DNA from 2 places in the uncultured Azonexus sp. genome. Region 2 is predicted to be linked to the other one. Evidence: riboswitches for the same ligand, from Rfam matches in the RefSeq annotation. Region 2 holds a riboswitch; the other holds the start of a gene.

Region 1 (7,637 bases), on a different contig from region 2:
TTTCGCCATTGACGAAATGATGGCGATGGACGAGCACCGCCACTGCCGGTCGTGGATCGCGGCGCCAGGCCTTCAGGGCGTCGACGTCGGCCAGGAAGTCCGGAGCGTCCGGATGGTAGAGCCCCTGGCGCGGCCAGGGGCGCGGCGTCGGCAGATCAGCTACAGCTTGCGCCTCGCTCATGCCGGCGAGACGGCGGGCGGCCAGGGTCAGCGCGGCCCGGACATTGCCTTCGCCACCGTGGCGCAGGTAATCAGCCAGCCGATCAGACGCCGCAACCGACTCGGGGCCGATCCAGATCACCGGCACTTTGACCGCGCCAGCCGGCAGCATGTCGGCCAGCAGTGCCTGCGGCATCGCATGCGGCGCATCGACCCACAGCATGTCGGCACTGGTGGCCGCCGCCAGCAGGCGCCGGCGCTGCGCCGGGCGTTCGCTCTCCGGCAGGGTCAGCGGCGTATCGAAATGCCGGAAACGCCAGCCATTCGCCTGCGCCAGGCGTTCGACCAGGGCGGTGCGGGCCTTGGGCGTGATGTCGGCGGTCACCCACAACAGTTCGCGCGCCTGCGCAGCACCCGCCAGGCAGGCGAGCAGCAGCCATCCCAGCCAGCGCATCATGGCTTGGTGGCCGGGCCGTCTTCCGGAACGTAGATGATGCTGCCGTCGCGCAAGCGGTAGGCAACGCCGGCCCGCACGCCCTCTCCTTCGCCGCTGTCGCCGGTGCCCTGGTAGCGGATTTCCTGGCCGTTTTCCGGAATCGCCAGTTCCACCGGCGCCCCCGGATCGCCAGCCGACGACAGGTTGACCGCCGCCAGCAGGGCGACGACCAGAACGAGAAAGACATCGACCAGGTTGATCGACGAGAGCATCGGGTCGTCGTCATCCTCTTCCAGGATGTTGAAATGCTTGAGGCTCACGCCAGGCCCTCCCGGCGCTTGCGGATGGCCAGCAGTTCGCCGAGCAGCCAGCGACGGCGTAGGGAATACAGGACCAGGCCGATGGCCGCCGCCGTCAGCGCCAGCACGACGCCGGCAAAGGCGTCGCTGAACACCGCCAGCGCAGCACTGCCGTTGCCGCTGGCAACCCCATGCAGCGCCGGGCCGAGCGGGATCATGGTGGCGATCAGACCGAGCATCGGCGTCACCCGGCTGAGCAGGCGCAGCGGCTCAAGCCGGCGCAGGACGATCAACTCGATCTCGTCGAACGCCAGTTCCGGTGCGTCGGGCAGACTGCGGAAGGCCGGCGAACGCCGTTGCCAGGCCTCGACCAGCACGGCGCCGCTCATCCACAAGGCGTAGACCAGCGCCGCCGCCAGCAGCCAGAGAATCGGCGTCAGCAGCAACTGGGTGAGTTGGGTAAAGCCGGCCTCCAGCATCAGAACACCAGCGCCGGGAAACGCGGACGGATGGTCTGGGTCTTTTTCGCGCCGGCCCGCTCCAGGCGGACCCGCAACTGCTTGAGCCCCGGGTGGTCACGGAAGGCGCTGAAGCTCAGCGACTTGAGCGCTTCGGGCTGCGCGCACTCGAAGCGGATTTCGTGCACCAGGTTGGCAATATCGACCTTGGGATCGACGACCTCGCCCAGCGCCGGTTCGGTGCGACTGCCACTCAGCTTGCACTGGGCTTCTGCCGGCGGCTCGACGAAGCGCAACGGGTCGGCAACACGTTCGACGAAGGCCTGCCAGACCTGCTGCTGTTTTTCGTTGCGGGGCGGGTAGTCGTAGCCAAGATAGGCTTCGAGCGGCACATCGAGGCGCACCGTCAGCGCCGCACCATCAATACTGACCTGGACATTGCCGTGACCGTGGGTGTGGTTGCCGTGGGCCAGGGAAAGCGGGGAAAAACAGGCAGCCGCCGTGAACACGGCGCACGCCGCCACACGCGTGGGGATTTTTGACATGGGAAGAAGTTCCAAAATGACGCCCTGCCGACCTCCCCGTCGACATCAGGCATTACGGCCCGGCGCATGCGCGGACCACCCTGTTGGCCGGTATCCGGGCTGGTGGATCTTGCCTTCACCGCCTTCCCGGGATGCGTTGCATCGCCAGTGGCTGCAGGGTGAAAACTGGACGCGGACGTCCATCCACTTACCGTTGCGGGGGCAGCGCTGGTTGGAGCTGCCTGACGGCCAATCTCCCAGCTTCCCGTTTAACCGCGCCGGCCGAGGCAAGCGCGAGCACCAACGAGTGGATGTTAGCACAGCCTGCGAAAAAGACGCTTGACGCCAAATGAATTATTAACAATAATTCTCATTCATTAGCCAGCAAGCCGCGTTTCCGGCCAGCCAGCCAGTTTCCCCGAACCGACTGGAGCGCCCCTCATGGAACACGCCGACATGCCCCTCGAACTCAGGCTGGCTGCCGTCATCCACCTGTTGTCCTCGTCAGCCCTGCGCGGCGCCACCTTCCACAAGACCGAAGCCTTGCGCACTCATCTGCGCAGCGTGGCTGACAGCGCCGAACTCAATCCCTACCTGAAGAGCACGCTGCAGGAAGTCCTCGGTGGCTGGGAGGCGGTGCACTGCCACCCCGCTTCGGTTCCGGTCGATTGCTACCCGCTGGCCCACCCCGGCTGCCAGACCCACTGACATCAATCACAGTACGAGAGAGAGTAATCATGTCCCGTTATACCGGCCCCCGCCTCAAAGTCCTGCGCGCCCTCGGCGTCGATCTGCCGGGGCTGTCGCGCAAGTCGATGCAGGAACGCAACCAGCCGCCCGGCCAGCACGGCGCCCGCAAAGTCACCTCGCGCAAGTCCGAATTCGGCCTGCAACTGATGGAAAAACAGAAGCTGCGCTACAACTACGGTCTGAGCGAACGCCAGCTACGCCGCGCCGTCGCCGATGCCAAGAAGGATCGCGGCGCCACCGGCAACAAGCTGGTCGAACTGCTCGAACGCCGCCTCGACAACATGGTCTTCCGCGCAGGTTTCGCGCCGACCATTCCGGCCGCCCGCCAACTGGTCAGCCACGGTCATTTCCAGCTCAACGGCAAGCGCGTGACCATTCCCTCGATCCGCCTGCGCATCGGCGACGCCTTCGGCCCGACCGAGGCCGGACGCAAGATCGATCTGGTGCGCGCCACGCTCGAAGAGCCGGCGCTGGAGCGTCCGCAATGGATCGCCTTCGATGACGCGACGACCTGCGCCCGCCTGACCCACCTGCCCGATGGCGACGCGGCGCCCTTCCCACTCGACCTGCAGCGTGTGGTCGAGTACTACGCCACCCGGATGTAATCCCTCGAGGAGCCCATCATGGAACCGAGCAAACAGACTCTGCGCATTCCGTTCCTGCATGCCAACGGTCCGCGCCCGACCTTGCGTCTCAAGCCCGAACAAGCCGCCGCCCGGACCGCAAGCTGCGCGATCCAGTGCATCGCCAGCAAAGCCCTGTTTGGCGAATGCAACGAAATCTGCATCCGCCACAGTGGCAGCGAGTACCGCCTGCGCATCACCCGCCAAGGCAAGCTGATCCTGACCAAGTAAGCCCCACCGAGCAAGCCGGAGCAGGTCGCTGACCCCGCCTGCTCCTCCGGAGGGCGCCGATCACACGCCGGCGCCCTCCACCCGGAAATAACATTGTCACAAAACGAAATAATTCTTGTTTGACTTAATTTGCCATTCACGTATATTAAGAACCATTCTCACTCATGCGAGGTGCCACATGAACAGTCTGTTGATCCATACCGGTATCGCCGCCACCCTGCTCTGGCTGATGCTGGCCGGCGCCGGTTTCTGAGGAGAAAGCCATGCCGAAAAGCGACATCTGGGCCGCCACCCTCAGCCTGGTCCTGATCCACGAAGAGACTGGGTGTCGTCAATCCGCGCTGCACGCGGCACGACTGCTTGAGCACCTGTGCGACCAGGACATCGATCATGAAACCCGTGAATTGTGCGAACGCGCCAGCCAACGCCTGGGTCAGCGCCAGGAGTTACACCATGCTTGCCCCGCTTGAAAACCGCGCCATCCTCGAAAAGGAACCTGGCGAGCCGCAGAGTGCCCTGGAAAGAGAAAACGCCGCCCTGCGCCGCGCCTTGCAGAAAGCCCGCAGCAGCCAGAAGCGGATGATCACGCTCAATGCTGCCCGCAGCATCGAACAAGCCAATCGCATCGCCTTGCTGGAAGCACAATCCAGCAATCTGCGCGCGCGCATCGCCCAGCTCGAATCCGGCCAGGCCATCATCGAACTGGGCCAACAACTGATGGAACTGCGGGAAGCCAACGAACAATTGATCGTCGCCGCCCAGCGCGTCTGGCACATGGACAAGACCATCTGCGCCGCGCACCGCGAGTGCGAGCGCCTGGCCCGCGAGCGCGACGACCTCGCCTTCCGCTTGTGCCAGCGCGCCAGCCATCACGCCTGAACCCGCTACTTGCCAAGGAATTCGCGCATGCCTGATTTTCCCCATCATGTCGCCGGCGGCAGCTTTACACCGAGCCGCCGCCCGCTGGCCTTGTTCGAGTCAATGATCAACGCTGCACCGCAGTTGCCGCAAGACGCCCCGACCAGCTCCCGACGCCGCAAGCTCTGGGAAATCGCCCACAAGTTTCACTGCCCGGTGATCGGCACCTGTTTCGATGTCGCCGAATTGCGCAGCCTGATGAAAAAGGTGATGCATTTCCCCGCGGATACCACCGATTTCGTCCTGCACACCACGGCCGTTGGCAATTGCGAGATCCGCAGCAAACTCGCCGAAGTGCTGCACAAGCAACTGGAAAAGCGCTATCACGCCACCATTCGTCGCTTTGCCGGCGCCAAGGACAGCGACGCGCTGCGCAAGCTGTGGCGCGAAGCCACCGCCATCGGCAGCGAAATTCCGGCCGCCCTGTGGGCCACCTGGACTCACCCGGCCTGCGACTCGACGCTGGAGCACGAGGTCTATGGCGACATCCACATGATCCAGCATCAGGTCGGCACCGGCACCCGGGCCGATCTGAAGACCTTGAAGTCGCTGCAGGCCGAAAACCGGCAACTCAAGCAGCAACTGGAAAAAGCCCGCCAGGAAAACGAATCGCTGCGCCAGGAAAAATCGATCGAGACCCAGGCAATGGGCCAGCGCGTCATCGACCTGCGCGCCGAACTGGCCGGGCGTGAAGCACTGATCGCCAACCAGGCCGGACAACTCGATCAGCTGCGCGGCAGCCTGCCCGACCTCAAGGACCGGCAGAGCCTGCTGCGCCGGGCCAGCGATGCCGAAGCCCGATGCACCGCCCTGACCGCCGAGGCCGAGGCGCGCGAAACCGAGGTCTGGCACCTGCGTCAGCGGCTGCGTCATGCCGAGGAAACGATCAACCAGTTGCTCAGCGAAGACGATGAGGCATTGAATCTCGCCGCCACCAGCACGCCGGACAAGCTCTCCGGCAAGTGTGTGTTGTGCGTTGGCGGCCGCACCGGCGCCATCGACGCCTACCGGCAGGTCGTCGAGCAATCCGGCGGGCGTTTCATGCACCACGACGGCGGCCTCGAAGAGAGCCTGCACCGCATCGACAGCGTGCTGTCCGCTGCCGATCTGGTGATCTGTCAGGCAGGCTGCATCAGCCACAACGCCTACTGGCGGGTCAAGGAACAATGCCGACGCACCGGCAAGCCCTGCCTGTTCGTCCGTAGCAGCGGCATTTCCAGCTTTGGCCGAGTGATCAGCCAGGCCACCACCGCCTAACGAACACCAATGCGAATATTATTGACAATCGTTCTCGTTTAGTTACAATTGGAGACATTCAAGTTACATACAAAACACATGAACACCCCGCCGAAACCCGCCCCGGATTCCAGCACCCCGCCAGCAAGCAACACCTCCCTGCCACGCGTGGATAGCGGGCAGATTCTGCAAGGTGCCAACACTGTCGAAATCGAACACGCAGGCCAGCGTTATCTGTTGCGCGTCACCCGCGAAAACAAGCTGATCCTGACCAAATAGCTTTTCTCTCCGTTGTAAGACCTTTCCCGTAGCCAGCGCGCCTCCCGGCCAGCAAGCCAAGGGTTTTTTCCTGGCGGGCGCGGAACCAACCGAACAAACGCCATGAGTTACGCCTTATCCCCACCATCGACCAGCCGCCGCAGCGGGCTACTGACCATCGTCATCGGTCTCCACGCCGGCGCCCTGTTGCTGGCCCTGGCCGCCAAGACCGTGGCGCCGCAGATCATGGAGATGCCACTGATCGTCGACCTGCTGCCGGCACCGCAAATCGAAGCCCCGCCCGAGGCCAAGCCCCTGCCGATGGCCAAGCCCGAACCTGTGGTGCGCAAGCCGCTACCCCAACCCAAGACACCGGCCCCGGTCCTCGAAACCACCGCCAGCACAGCACCGGCCGACAACGCCCCGGTCGCCCCGCCGCAGCTCGCCGAACCCACGCCGCCGGCCCCGGCGCCAACGGCACCGGCAATCAGTCAGGCCCGCTTCGACGCCGACTACCTGCGCAACCCTCCACCGCCCTACCCGCCGCTGTCCCGGCGCATGGGTGAGGAAGGCCGGGTCATCCTGCGCGTTTCGGTCAATCCGCAAGGCACGGCTGACAGCGTCGAGGTACGCACCTCCTCCGGCAGCAGTCGCCTGGACGATTCGGCACTGAGGACCGTCCGCAACTGGCGATTCATTCCGGCCAAGCGCGGCGATGTCGCCGTTCAGAGTTTCGTCCTGGTCCCCATCATTTTCAAACTGGAGCAATAGCCATGCAGGAAACCGCACAACAAAACGTCTTCGGGCTCGCCCATCTGTGGGTCCAGGGTGACGCCGTCTCGCATTCGGTCGCCATCCTCATCGTCGCCATGTCGATCGCCAGCTGGTACCTGATCCTGGCCAAGGCCTGGGACTGGTGGCGCCTGCGCAAGGCGGCCAGGGCCGTACCGGCATTCTGGGCCGCCAGCAGCGTTGCCGAAGGCATCGAAAAGTTGCGTGACGCCGGCGAGGACAGCCCCTACGCCCAGCTCGCCAGCCAGGCCAATTGCTGCAACCACGACTGCGAAGCGGTCAACGGTCGCCTGGCCTCGCAATTCGACCCGTCCGAACAGATGGAACGGGCACTGCGCCAGCAACTGTCGACCACCCAGGCCGGCATGGAAAACGGCCTGACCTTCCTCGCCACGACCGGCGCCACCGCCCCCTTCGTCGGCCTGTTCGGTACCGTCTGGGGCATCTACCACGCACTGATCGCCATCGGCATGACCGGCCAGGCGGCGCTGGAAAAAATCGCCGGCCCGGTCGGCGAAGCCCTGATCATGACCGCCGCCGGCCTCGGTGTCGCGTTGCCGGCGGTATTCGCCTACAACACCTTCACCCGCGCCAACCGCGTTTTCTACGCCGACCTCGACGCCTTCGCCCACGACCTGCATGCCTTCTTTACCGTCGGCAAGCCGCTGGTCGCCAACAGCGCCCAGATCCACCCGATGCGCGCCCGCGCCGCTGCCGGAGCTGTCTGAGATGGGCATCGGCACCTTCAGCAACGGCGGCAACCAGATGCCGACCGCCGAAATCAACATGGTCCCACTGATCGACGTGATGCTGGTGCTGCTGATCATCTTCATGATCACCGCGCCGCTGATGACGCACTCGGTCAAGGTCGACCTGCCGCGCGCTTCAAGCACGCCCACCCCGGAAAAACCGATGACGCTGCAGGTGGCGATCACCGCCGACAACAAGGTGTT
Region 2 (7,637 bases):
CGTCGCGCCGGCCTACCCGCGCACCTCCAACCACAACGATCTCGATCCGTTGCGCCTGCATCCGCAGGTCGATTTCCGCTGGATCGCGCCGGGCGAAGCCTTGCCGCCGGCCGACCTGATCGTCCTGCCCGGTTCCAAGGCAGTGCGTGCCGACCTCGACTGGTTGCGCGCCCACGGCCACGATCAGGCCATCGCCCGCCACTTGCGCTACGGCGGCAAGGTGATCGGCCTGTGCGGCGGCTACCAGATGCTCGGGCGCAGCATTGCCGACCCGCTCGGTCTCGAAGGACAGCCGGGAACGACGGCGGGCCTCGGTTTCCTGGCGGTGGACACGACGCTGGAAAGCGAAAAGCAGTTGCGCAATGTCAGCGGTCATCTGCATCTCGAAGGACAACCGGCGATGACCGGCTACGAAATTCACCTCGGCGTCACCCAGGGCGATGGCTTGACACGGGCCGCCGTGCAGCTGGCCGATGGCCGTGCCGACGGCGCCATCTCGGCTGACGACCAGGTGCTCGGCACCTACTGCCACGGCGTTTTCGACCATCCCGAGGCCCTGGCTGCATTGTTGAACTGGGCCGGTGCCGGCGAGGTCGACAGCGTCGATTTCGCCGCCCGCCGCGAAGCTGATCTCGACCGCCTGGCCGATTCGGTCGAGGCGGCGTTCGACTGGGAAAAGCTCAGGCCCTGGCTGGCCGCCGTTAGCCTGCGTTAAGAATCTGTTTAGACAGTACCGCCGACAATAGGGCTTCCTAAAGGAGGAAGTAGGCCATGGCAGGGAAAGCACCAATCGAACTCGAGTTTTCACGCAAGTATGACCGCGAGCACGCGCAGCACTATTTTTACAAGCATCGGTCCGGGCTGATGCGTCGTCTTTCCGACTGGCGCGAGCAACAGATCGCGCGGGCGGCGTTGGCGATGGCCGGCGATCCGGCGAGCGTCCTTGATCTGCCTTGCGGCGCAGGGCGTTTTTGGCCGATGCTGTCGGAAAGGCAGGATCGCCGCATTCTCGCTGCCGATAACTCGGCCGACATGATTGACGTGGCCCGCGCCACGCAGGCCCCGGAGATCGTTGGCCGCGTCGAGGCCTTCCAGACTTCGGCCTTCGCCATCGATCTAGCCGGCGATGCCGTGGATTGCGTGTTCAGCATGCGTCTGCTGCATCATATCGCTGAGCCGGCGCATCGGCTGGCGATGTTGCGCGAGTTTTACCGGGTTTCCCGTCAAACCGTCGTGCTTTCGCTGTGGGCGGATGGCAATTTCAAGGCTTGGCGGCGGGCCCGGCTGGAGGCAAGGCGGCCGGTTAACAACAACCGCTTCGTCGTGCCGCGCCGGGTCATTGAGGCCGAGTTTGCCACGGCCGGCTTCGACATCGTCGGCTACAGGGATTTTCTGCCCGGCTATGCGATGTGGCGGGTCTATACGCTGCGCAAGCGCGCCTGACTACTTCAGCGTCAGCGGCAGGCCGGCGGCGACCAGCGTCACCTGATCGCAGACTGCGGCGACGTGCTGGTTGAGCCGGCCCTGTTCGTCGGCGAACAGGCGCGAGACCGGGTGCATCGGCACGATGCCCCAGCCGACCTCGTTGGAGACCAGGATGATCCGCCCGGGCAGTTGCGGCAGCGTTTCGATCAGTGCCGCTGTCTCGCCGGCGAACAGCGGGCAGTCGACGGCCTCGCCGGCGTCGGCCTGGGCGGCAGCGCGGCCGGCGAAAAGCAGGTTGGACAGCCACAGCGTCAGGCAATCGACCAGGATGCAGGTGTCGGGCGCCGCCAGTTCGCGCAGGCGCGCGGCCAGGTGCAGCGGCTCCTCGACGCAGCCCCAGTCGGCCGGGCGGCGTTCGCGGTGGTGGGCGATGCGGCGCGCCATCTCGCCGTCGCGCGATTCGGCGGTGGCGACATAGACGACCCGCTGGCCGGATTCGAGAGCGCGTTGCTCGGCATGGCGGCTCTTGCCCGAACGGGCGCCGCCGAGGATCAGTTCATTCATGGCCGCCATTGTATAATCAGCGCGTTCGACAAAACGGAACCCGGTGCGAGACAACTCTATTCCGGGGCGGGCCCGCCGCTGTAACCGGGGACGGCCGCTGCACGATGCCACTACGCAGGGAAACAGACCTGCCGGGAAGGCGCAGCGGATCGGACGATCCGGAAGCCAGAAGACCTGTCGGACATCTTCATTTTGAAGCCTGTGGACAAGGGCTTCGCGACTGCGTTGGCCAAACGTCGTCGCGAGGCCCTTTCGCTTTTGGAGAATCGGATGCATTCGTTCGCAATCACCGCCCCGGACCGGGGCATGGAAAATTCGCTCAAGCACAAGGTCGACCGCAAGACCAAGCCGCCCGGCTCGCTCGGCCAGCTGGAGGCGTTGGCGGTGCGCATCGGCCTGATCCAGCAGACGCTGACGCCGTCGCTCGACCGGCCGCAGATGCTGGTCTTCGCCGGCGATCACGGCGCGGCCAAGGCCGGCGTCTCGGCCTATCCGCAGGATGTGACCTGGCAGATGGTCGAGAACTTCCTCGCCGGCGGCGCGGCAATCAACGTCTTCGCGCGCCAGAACGGTCTCGGCCTGTCGGTGGTCGATGCCGGAGTCGCCCATGATTTCGGCGGTCCGCGTGAAGGCCTGATCGATCTCAAGGTGGCGCCGGGCACGGCCAATTACCTGGAATCCCCGGCGATGACGGCGGCGCAGTGCGCGCAGGCCATCGAGCAGGGCGCCGGCGTGGTCTTCGGCCTGGCGGCAGCCGGCTGCAAGGTGGTCGGATTCGGCGAGATGGGCATCGGCAACACCGCCTCGGCGTCCTTGATCACCCACTGCCTGACCGGCGTGCCTCTGGCCGATTGCGTCGGTCGCGGCACCGGTCTCGACGACGCCGGGCTGGCGCGCAAGCAGGCGCTGCTGGAGCAGGCGCTGACCCGCTACCGCAACGCCGGCGGGGCCGACGACGCCTTTGCCGTGCTCGCCGAGTTCGGCGGTTTCGAGATCGCGACCATGGTCGGCGCCATGCTGGCGGCGGCGGAAGCGAAGATGGTGCTGCTCATCGACGGTTTCATCGTCGGTTCCGCGGCGTTGGTCGCCGCGCGCCTCGAACCGGCCTTGCTCGACTACTGCGTCTTCTGCCACCGTTCGGCCGAGCCCGGCCACCGCGCGCAGTTGCAGGCGTTGCAGGCAGAGCCGCTGCTTGATCTGGGCCTGCGCCTGGGTGAGGGCACCGGCGCCGCGCTGGCTTTTCCGCTGGTCCAGGCGGCGGTCGCCTTCCTCAACGAAATGGCCAGCTTCGAGTCGGCCGGCGTCGCCGGTTAGCCATGCTGCGCCGCGAGCTCGACTACTTCCTCGGCGCCGTGCGTTTCTTCACGCGGCTGCCGGTGCCGGCCTGGGTCGGCCATTCGGCTGAAGCACTGAACCATTCGGCGCGCTGGTTTCCGGCGGTCGGCCTGGTCGTCGGCGGCATTGCCGCGCTGGTCTGCCTGGCCGCGCTGCAGTTCTGGCCGCAGCCGGTCGCCGTGCTGCTGGCGATGGCGGCAACGCTTTACGCTACCGGCGCCTTCCACGAGGACGGCCTGTCCGATACCGCCGACGGTCTCGGCGGCGGCTGGGACAAGACGCGCATCCTGGCGATCATGAAGGATTCGCGGGTCGGCAGTTACGGCGTTGTCGCGTTATGGCTGGGGCTGACCGGCAAGTTCGTCTTGCTGGCGGCGCTCGATCCGGCACTGGTGCCGGCGGCGCTGCTCGCCGGGCATGCCGGGTCGCGCGGCTGTGCGACACTGCTGCTGGCAACCTTGGACTACGCGCGCGACGACGCGCAGTCCAAGGCCAGGCCGCTGGCCCAGCGGCTGGCGCCGGGGGCATTGCTGTTCGCCTTGGCATTCGCGCTGGCGCCGCTACTCTGGCTGCCCTGGCAACAGGCAGTGGTAGGGCTTGTGCTGGCGCTGCTGGCCACGGCCTGGCTGGCGGCCAAGTTCCGCCGCTGGCTGGGCGGTTATACCGGCGACTGCCTGGGCGCCACCCAGCAGCTTGCCGAAATCGCCTTCTACCTGGGGCTGCTCGCGCAATGGCCGCGCTGACGCTGTACCTGGTGCGCCACCCGCGACCCTTGATCGCGCCCGGCGTCTGTTACGGTCAACTCGACGTCGCGGCCGAAGATTCGGTGCCTGTCGCCGAGCGCCTGCGTCGCGAACTGCCACCCGAATTGCCGGTGTGGAGCAGTCCGTTGCAACGCTGCCGGACGTTGGCTGAAGTCCTGCAGCCGGCACCGCGCCTCGACGCGCGGCTGATGGAACTGGATTTCGGTGCCTGGGAAGGTCGTTCGTGGGACGACATCGCGCGTGCCGAACTCGATGCCTGGGCTGCCGACATCGACGGCTACGCGCCGCCCGGCGGCGAGTCGCCGCGTCGGTTGCAGCAGCGCGTGCTTGCCTTCGTCGACGAACTACCGGCCGGAGCGCATCTGCTGGTCACCCACGCTGGCGTGATCCGTGCGCTGCTCGTGGCGGCGGCCGGCGAGACGCTGGCGGCGGCCCTGAATCGGCCGGCGCCGGAGTATGGCAGCCTGACCCGGCTCGATTATTCTTCGGGCAGCCGGTAGCGCTGCTCGCGGTATAGCCAGGCCGGCAGCAGCGCGTGCGCCAATGCCCGTCTGGCGAGTGCCTCGCCGTCGGTGGGCGGGGCCTCGGCGGCGCTCAGGCGCTTCGTCTGGCGGTCGTAGTGGGCGAAGGCGGGTTCCTTTTCCGGGCGCAGGACGACGACCTGGTTGCCTTCCATCCAGCCATAGTTCTGTTCGTACTGCATCATCGCGCGACCCGGCAGGTTGTCGGCTTCGCGGGTCAGGTCGCGGCCGGGCATCGGGTGTTTGGCATCGACGCCAATCAGCGAGAGCAGCGTTGGTGCCAGGTCGATCTGGCTGGCGACCGTTTTCACCCGCTTGGGCTGGATGTCGGCGCCGAGGATCAGGCCGGGGATGTGAAAGCGCTCGACCGGTACCATGCTGTCGCCGCGCACACGGATGTCGTGGTCGGCGACGACGACGAAGATCGTGTCCTGCCAGTAGCTGCTGGCCTTGGCCTTGGCGATGAATTCGCCGAGTGCGTGGTCGGTGTATTTGACGGCGTTGTTTTCGGTCTGCTTGGGCTGCTCGTGCAGTTCGATGCGGCCGTCCGGAAACTCGAAGGGGGCGTGATTGGTCGAGGTGAATACCAGCGTGAAACTGGGTTGCCCCTCGGTGTGCTTGGCCTGCAAGCGCTCGTGCGTCTTGTCGAACAGGTCTTCGTCGGAAACGCCCCAGCTGGCGACGAATTTCGGGTTCTTATAGTCCTTCTGCTCGGTGATCAACGAAAAACCATTACCGGTGAAGAAACTGCGCATGTTGTCGAAATGCGCTTCGCCGCCGTAGATGAATTCGGATTCGTAGCCGTGCTGGCCGAGAATTCCGGCCAGCGTGGCAAAGTTGCGCTGGGCCAGCGACAGCTTGACCACAGCCTGCGCCGGCGTCGGCAGGAAGCCGGTGGTGACCGCCTCGATGCCGCGGATCGAGCGCGTGCCGGTGGCGTAGAGCTGCTCGAACCACCAGCCTTCGTGCTTGAGTTTTTCCAGGTTGGGCGTCACCGGCACGCCGCCCAGCGATTCGACGAAGGTCGCGCCCAGGCTTTCCTCGAGGATGATCACCAGATTCAGCGGCTTGGCCCGGCGCACCGTCGCCTTCTGGTCAACCAGGGTCGGAATCTCCGCATCGTCGAGCAGCGGATGCGGGCTGCCGAAGCTGGCGCGGGCCTGACGGAATTCGGCAAGGATGTCGGCGGGTTCCATCTTGCCGTAGATGTCGCTGGAATTGGCTTCATGCTGCATGCCGTAGATCGCGTGCGTGACCGACCAGGCGGAATTGAGGATCAGCGTATTGACCATCGGGTCGGCGGTCAGTGCGAACATCGCCGGGTTGGCCGGGCGGTGCTGGAGGCTGGAGCGGATGGCCAGTGCACAAATCAGGAACAGGATCGGCCAGGTCAGCCAGAGTTTCCATCCCGACCAGGGGGCTTCCCGTTGCTGCCAGTTGCGCATCACCCGCCAGGCGATCCAGCCGGCGAGGCCGGTGACCAGCAGTCCGCCGACCAGGTGCAGGCGAAAGCCGTTCCACAGCATGGCGACAACTTCGTTGGGATACTTCAGGTATTCGACGAACAGCCGGTTCGGCCGGCTGTCGTATTCGCTGATGAAGGCCGGCGAGGCGATTTCCAGCAAGGTCAGGGCGGCGATTGCGAGCGTGATCCAGGCGACGTTCAAGCGGCGCCATGCCGGCCACAGGCGCTTGCCGGCGAGCAATGGTGCAAGCAGCAGCAGCGGCAGGGCGAGCAGCGAAAGCTGGATGATGTCGACACGGATGCCCTGCAGCAGCATGGTCGGCCAGATGCCGGTGGCAGCGACGCGTTCCGATTGCCACAGCATCAGCGCGCTGCGCGACAGCGTGAGCATGGGCAGGCCGAGCAGGAAAAGCATGGCGATTCCGGCGTAGGGGCCGCAGGGATCGATACGTTGGAAAACGGAAGAACTGGAGCGCATGCGGACTTCGGCAAATGAACAGACCCGAAGTCTGGCGCAAGTCGATTAAACGGAACTTAAACGGGAAGATTCAGGCCGGCAGTTTCAGGCAGACGTGCAGTCCGCCGCGTCCGGATGCACTCAACTTGATTTCACCGCCGTAGGTTTCGGCGATGTCCCGGGCGATGACCAGGCCGAGGCCGCTGCCCTCGACGCTCTCGTCGAATCGCTGGCCGCGTCTCATGCAGGCGAGCAACTGGGTCGGCGACATGCCTGGGCCGTCATCGTCGATATCGACCACCAGATTGCCGGCATCGATGCCGGCACGGATGCAGACCGTGCTGGTCGCCCATTTGCCGGCGTTGTCCAGCAGGTTGCCCAGCATTTCCTCGAAGTCGGTGGCTTCGCCGCGCCAGTGAAGCTCGGGCGGGATCGTTGCCTGCCAGGTCAACTGGCGACCCGCATGCAGACGCTGCATCAGGGCCAGCAGGCTGCTGACGCGCTCGCCGACGGCAATCGCCCGGATGGCACCGGCGCCGCTGCCGGCGCGGGCCAGATGGCGGTCGATCAGCTGGGTCATGTGATTGACTTGTTGCCGGAGCATGGGGTGGTCCTGGATCGTGCTTTCCGCGTGCAGCAGCGTCAGCGGTTTTTTCAGGGCGTGGCTGAGGTCGGCAGCGTGCCCGCGGGCTCTTTCGACGATGCGCGCATTGCGGGCGAGAACGGTATCCAGCTCCCTGGCCAGGGGGTCGAGCTCGGGTCCGTAGCCATCGCCGACGTTGTCGCTGCGGCCCTGACTGACCAGGCCGAGACGTTCGCGCAGGCGATGCAAGGGGCGCAGGCCAAGATGCACCTGCACCGCACTGCTGATCAGGAGCCCGGCGAGCAATGCCATCTGAGTGATGAACAGGGTTCGATCCAACTGGTCGAGTGCCGTCGTGATCTCCCCGGCCGGGCCGTACAGGTGCAGGACGGCGGTCAATCCGTCAATCTCGATCGTCTGGCGGATGCCGATCAGTTGCTGTGCCTGGGGCCCTGGCAAGCCGAGCAGCGTCGAGCCGTCGATGCCGCTTGTCCTGGCCGTGTCGAGTGTGCTGTCCCAGAGC

The links. A riboswitch is a leader RNA that binds a small molecule or an ion and turns the genes downstream of it on or off. The one in region 2 is predicted to bind cobalamin.
Region 1: linked by a shared signal. The riboswitch ahead of Q0799_RS05490 (DUF2796 domain-containing protein) and the one ahead of cobT (nicotinate-nucleotide--dimethylbenzimidazole phosphoribosyltransferase) in region 2 are both predicted to bind cobalamin.

Annotation. Positions count from the first base shown of each region.
Region 1 is NZ_CALJNI010000006.1:17,544-25,180, forward strand. Features, by position in the region: gene cobN (cobaltochelatase subunit CobN) at 1-616, opposite strand, end outside; gene Q0799_RS05480 (DUF2149 domain-containing protein) at 613-915, opposite strand; gene Q0799_RS05485 (hypothetical protein) at 912-1,373, opposite strand; gene Q0799_RS05490 (DUF2796 domain-containing protein) at 1,373-1,897, opposite strand; cobalamin riboswitch at 1,965-2,196, opposite strand; gene Q0799_RS05495 (hypothetical protein) at 2,318-2,584, shown strand; gene rpsD (30S ribosomal protein S4) at 2,614-3,231, shown strand; gene Q0799_RS05505 (hemin uptake protein HemP) at 3,250-3,480, shown strand; gene Q0799_RS05510 (hypothetical protein) at 3,744-3,950, shown strand; gene Q0799_RS05515 (hypothetical protein) at 3,934-4,359, shown strand; gene Q0799_RS05520 (DUF2325 domain-containing protein) at 4,387-5,655, shown strand; gene Q0799_RS05525 (hemin uptake protein HemP) at 5,734-5,913, shown strand; gene Q0799_RS05530 (energy transducer TonB) at 6,016-6,663, shown strand; gene Q0799_RS05535 (MotA/TolQ/ExbB proton channel family protein) at 6,666-7,412, shown strand; gene Q0799_RS05540 (biopolymer transporter ExbD) at 7,414-7,637, shown strand, end outside.
Region 2 is NZ_CALJNI010000008.1:154,810-162,446, reverse strand. Features, by position in the region: gene Q0799_RS06735 (cobyric acid synthase) at 1-715, shown strand, start outside; gene Q0799_RS06730 (class I SAM-dependent methyltransferase) at 772-1,443, shown strand; gene cobU (bifunctional adenosylcobinamide kinase/adenosylcobinamide-phosphate guanylyltransferase) at 1,444-1,998, opposite strand; cobalamin riboswitch at 1,972-2,186, shown strand; gene cobT (nicotinate-nucleotide--dimethylbenzimidazole phosphoribosyltransferase) at 2,260-3,303, shown strand; gene Q0799_RS06715 (adenosylcobinamide-GDP ribazoletransferase) at 3,306-4,067, shown strand; gene cobC (alpha-ribazole phosphatase family protein) at 4,055-4,588, shown strand; gene Q0799_RS06705 (LTA synthase family protein) at 4,567-6,552, opposite strand; gene Q0799_RS06700 (sensor histidine kinase) at 6,623-7,637, opposite strand, start outside.